DNA from 2 places in the Romboutsia hominis genome. Region 2 is predicted to be linked to the other one. Evidence: riboswitches for the same ligand, from Rfam matches in the RefSeq annotation. Region 2 holds a riboswitch; the other holds the start of a gene.

Region 1 (2,416 bases), 190 kb from region 2:
ATTGTTGGAAGTCCTAATACCTTTTCTTTTATAGCCAATCTTCTAGCTTTTGTTGTATCTAGTTTACAGAATTTAAAATTTTCCTTATATTTATTAGTAAGTTCTTCAACTTCTGGAGGCAATGCTTTACACGGTTCACACCCTTCACTCCAAAAATCTACAACAACTATACCTTCATGTTTTAAAACTTCTTCTTCAAAGGTATTTTTATCTAAAATTATCATTCAAACTCCACCTTTATAATTAAATAGTTGATTTTTCTAAATTCCATTCTTTACTTTCTATATATTTTTCAGCACTTATTGTAGCTATAGCTCCATCATTAGTAGCTGTTACTACCTGTCTTAAAGCTTTAACTCTGCAATCTCCTGCTGCAAATATCCCTTCTATATTAGTCTTCATATCTTCATCTGTTATTATATAGTCATTTTGGTCTGTATCTATTTTATCTCTAAATATTTCTGTTTCTGGTTTGAGTCCTATGAATACAAATACCCCCATTGTTCCATCTTCTTCATCTGCTTCATATTCACTTAATTCACCTGTTAGAATATTTTCAAATACAACTTTTTCTAATATTCCATCACCGCATAATTCTTTCACAGTCGTATTGTGTACAAATTCTATATTAGGATTGTTTTGTGCTTTTTCTGCTATTGATTTGGCACAAGTTAGCTTTTCATTTCTGCCCCAAAACTTTTGCATTGTTCCACCATTCTTGCTATTAACTTAGGTCCACTAGCATTTTCTACTGAACCTGGATAGTTAGCAACATCATGAGTTGTTACTATTTGTCCTCCAGCTTTTCCTTTTTCAAGTATAAGAGTTTTTAACTTTGCTCTTGCACCATAAAGTCCTGCCGAAAGCCCTGCAGGCCCTGATCCTATTATTATTAAATCATATATATCTCCTATAAATCCCTCCTTTATAGTTATTTTTTTAACATTTTTATAGATAAATATTTTATTATTTTGATACAATCAAATATTATTTTTAATTTCTATAATATATATTGAATTCTTTCTAATGTATTACTTAAAATATCTAAGTCTATGACTCTAAAGTCATCTATTACATTATCTGTCCAATTAGGTGTTTGTTTATTATTTTGAAATTTATTAGAAATGTATATTGCTTCTTCAATCAATAGTACTGAATTTGTATCTAACTTGTTTGATTTTTTTAATATTATACTTCTGTATGGAGTTTCATTTAGCTTTATACTGGAATACATCGGATGTGATAAAAGTTCGTAACCTTTGTGAATTAGATTTCTACTTTCTTTTAAAATTTCTAGATATGTGTCTTTATATATTTTACATTTTTGTGCTTTATTTTGTTTTTGACAATAGTATTATTGGTTATTATTATTATAAAAATCCTCTCCTTTTTAAGTCTATTTAATAAAAAACAGAGAAAACAAATCCCATTTGTTTTCTCTGTTAATATAATCTTCAGAGTTCCATCTGAATATAATATTTTTACCTGAGAATTTCATTTGATTAAATTAGGATTTAATCAAACTTGTACCTTCGGTCACTTCTTTTTAGAAGTAATCTCCTATATCCTTCAACCGGAATGTTTAATTTTTTTATACTTTCTAAGTTAAGAAAAGAAACTTTCTATTTAAATTTCAATATATTTTTCTGTAAATATTGCTACATATTTCTACAGTATATATATTATAAAGCTTTATCATCTATACTATCTAAATAATTTTTAATAACATCTATAACACTTTCTACACATCCATCTTCAAATGGAGATTTTAAATCACCTATCTTTACTATTTCTAAGAACGACTTTGTTCCTCCAACTCTACATATGTCTAGATAATTTTCCCATCCATTGATTCTGTCCACCCTCATTTTTTTCCAAAACTGTAATGCACATATCTGAGCTAATGTATAATCTATATAATAAAATGGATTTTTAAATATATGTCCTTGCTTAAACCACCAAGTTCCTTTTTCTAAAAAATCATTATCTTCAAATATTCTATGTGGTAAATATTTTTTCTCTAGTTCTCTCCAAATATTTTTTCTTTCTTCTTTAGTCATATTAGGCTGTTCATATATATAGTGCTGGAATTCATCTACTACTATTCCATATGGTATAAACTTAATAGCTGATGATAGATGAGTAAATTTATATTTCTCTGTATCTTCTTTAAAGAATAATTTCATCCAAGGCCAAGTTATAAATTCCATACTCATAGAATGTATTTCACAACTTTCATAAGTTGGGAAGTTTATTTCTGGCATATCAATCCAAGTTGACATATAAAGCTGAAAAGCATGACCTGCTTCATGAGTTAATACATCTATATCATCTAATGTTTGATTAAAGTTCGAGAATATAAATGGAGATTTATAATCTGGTATATATGTACAGTATCCACCTGCTGCTTTACCTT
Region 2 (2,416 bases):
GTATACTGATGAAACAAATCTAATGTTTTTAGATACTAATTGTAAATTTTATAAATTCAAATCTGGGTATTTTAAAACATACTTTACTCTAACAGCAAATTGTGTAAGACTTGCAGATACTATCGTAGGTTCTATAGGTTTAGACTTAATAGCAATAAATGGTATAATAACACCTGGTACTTATTATAATTATTTAGATAATTTATTTAAAAGAAAAAATACTATAGTTGTAAAAAAACAACTTTATATGAAACAATCTTCTATATAAATTGGAGGTGATAGCTTGAATAATGAAACAATAGAGTTAATGAGAGTTTTAAAAAATATAAAAGATGAAAGCTGCTTAGATGAATATCTAGTAGATATCTATGATAAATATAAAGGCTTAGAGTTCAAAACATTTTTTGAAGATATTTTAAAACATAAACAAATTACTAAAAGTGAACTTATAAAAAATGCTTGTATAGATAGAACTTATGGTTATCAAATTTTAAATGGAAGTAAAAAACCTAGTCGCGATAAAGTTATCAAACTTTGTATCGGAGCAAGTCTAGATATTAAAGAAACTAATAAAGCTTTAAGACTTGCAGATTGTGGTGAGCTATATTCTAAAAATTTAAGAGATGCTGTAATTATATTTGGTGTAAACAAAGGAATCGGTATTCTAAAATTAAATGAACTTTTATACGATAGAGGTTTGGCTTGTTTAGATGATTAATATTTTAAAAGGTAATAAGTTTATGTTAGTACATACTTATTACCTTTTTTATGTCTAACTATAAATTATATATTTTAATTATCTATACTCATTTTTATTTACATTAGCTTCTTCTTTTATTTCACTACGCATATTACTAAGAGATTCCTCTCTTCTTTTATTTTTTTCCTCTAATTTTCTTCTTTCTTCAGGATTATCTACTTTTTCAATCATTTCATTTGCTAATCTAATATTTTTTAGAGTATGATTTATATTACATTGTATTTTCTCAACATTGTCTCTTCTATCGTCTGGATTTGGTTTCATTTTATATCTCCTTTTAATTAATTTTCATTAGTTATATTGTTCAATAAACATATTTTTATTCTAGTTTGATTAAGTCAAAAAATATATATTGTAGAAATTATCCTAAGATTTTAAATATCTAGTTTATATAGCTAAAGTTTTTAATTTTATTTTTTTTGATTTGACATTTGATATTTTTTTTTGTACTATTATAGCAAATGCAATAACAAATCAATACCCGATTGAAGCTTTATAGAAGAGATGTCATTTTGACACACCGAAGGAGTCGCACTCTCAGGTACTTTTATAAGTAGGACTGTAAAGCTTAGGGAACTCTGGAGAGACCTATATAGGCGCCGAAGGGGCAAGGCAATTTTGCTCAATCTCTCAGGCAAAAGGACAGGGATTATGTACTATACTTACTTTTTGTATAGTTTTATAGTTGTAGTTTATCCAGAGCTAAGTCTTAAGACTTGGCTTTTTTTATTCAAGCAATTATTATTCTTATTATTTAGAAAATTAAAAATTTCTAAATATCTTATCTTCCTGTCAATTAATTCATTTTCCTTTATTGATTTATTAAGGCATAAAATTCACTTCGCTTAAAAATAAGCGAATATATAAGGAGTGTATTTTTATGAATTTAATTGATGTTTTATCTCAAATTAACTCATTTATATGGGGACCACCTTTACTAATACTATTAGTTGGTACTGGTATATTATTTACTTTTAAACTTGGATTTTTACAAATAACTAAATTACCTACTGCTTTAAAATTAATATTTAAATCAGAAAATAATGGTAGTGGAGATATTTCAAGCTTTAGCGCTTTATGCACTGCTCTTGCTGCTACAGTTGGTACTGGAAATATAGTTGGTGTTGCTACTGCTCTAAAAATAGGAGGTCCTGGTGCATTATTTTGGATGTGGGTTGCAGCATTTTTTGGAATGGCTACTAAATATGCTGAAGGAGTACTTGCTATAAAGTATAGAACTAAAAATGAAAAAAACGAAATTTCTGGTGGTCCTATGTACTATATAGTAAATGGTATGGGATCTAAGTATAAACCTCTTGCTATTTTCTTTGCTATAAGTGGTATTTTAGTTGCTCTTTTAGGTATAGGTACATTTACTCAAGTTAATTCTATAACTGATTCTATTAATGGAAGTTTTGGAATTAATCCTAAAATAACTGGAATTATATTAACATTAATTGTAGCCTTAGTTATATTTGGAGGTATTAAAAATATTTCAAAAGTAGCATCTACAGTAGTTCCATTTATGTCTTTTGTATATATACTAATGTGCTTTTTAATTATTTTAGGCTCATTTAATAAAATACCATCTACATTTATCTTAATACTAAAAAGTGCTTTTACACCTACATCTTCTATAGGTGGATTTATGGGAGC

Evidence for each region. Region 2 has a riboswitch for glycine ahead of FRIFI_RS04375 (alanine/glycine:cation symporter family protein). Riboswitches for the same ligand answer to the same signal wherever they lie in the genome.
Region 1: linked by a shared signal. The riboswitch ahead of FRIFI_RS03455 (GrdX family protein) and the one ahead of FRIFI_RS04375 (alanine/glycine:cation symporter family protein) in region 2 are both predicted to bind glycine.

Annotation. Positions count from the first base shown of each region.
Region 1 covers NZ_LN650648.1:744,268-746,683, reverse strand. Annotated here, with positions in the region: gene trxA (thioredoxin TrxA) at 1-224, opposite strand, end outside; partial or broken gene FRIFI_RS03460 (NAD(P)/FAD-dependent oxidoreductase) at 244-914, opposite strand; gene FRIFI_RS03455 (GrdX family protein) at 1,001-1,291, opposite strand; glycine riboswitch at 1,464-1,573, opposite strand; gene FRIFI_RS03450 (M3 family oligoendopeptidase) at 1,683-2,416, opposite strand, start outside.
Region 2 covers NZ_LN650648.1:934,292-936,707, reverse strand. Annotated here, with positions in the region: gene FRIFI_RS04390 (HdeD family acid-resistance protein) at 1-268, shown strand, start outside; gene FRIFI_RS04385 (XRE family transcriptional regulator) at 284-718, shown strand; gene tlp (small acid-soluble spore protein Tlp) at 797-1,024, opposite strand; glycine riboswitch at 1,329-1,416, shown strand; gene FRIFI_RS04375 (alanine/glycine:cation symporter family protein) at 1,641-2,416, shown strand, end outside.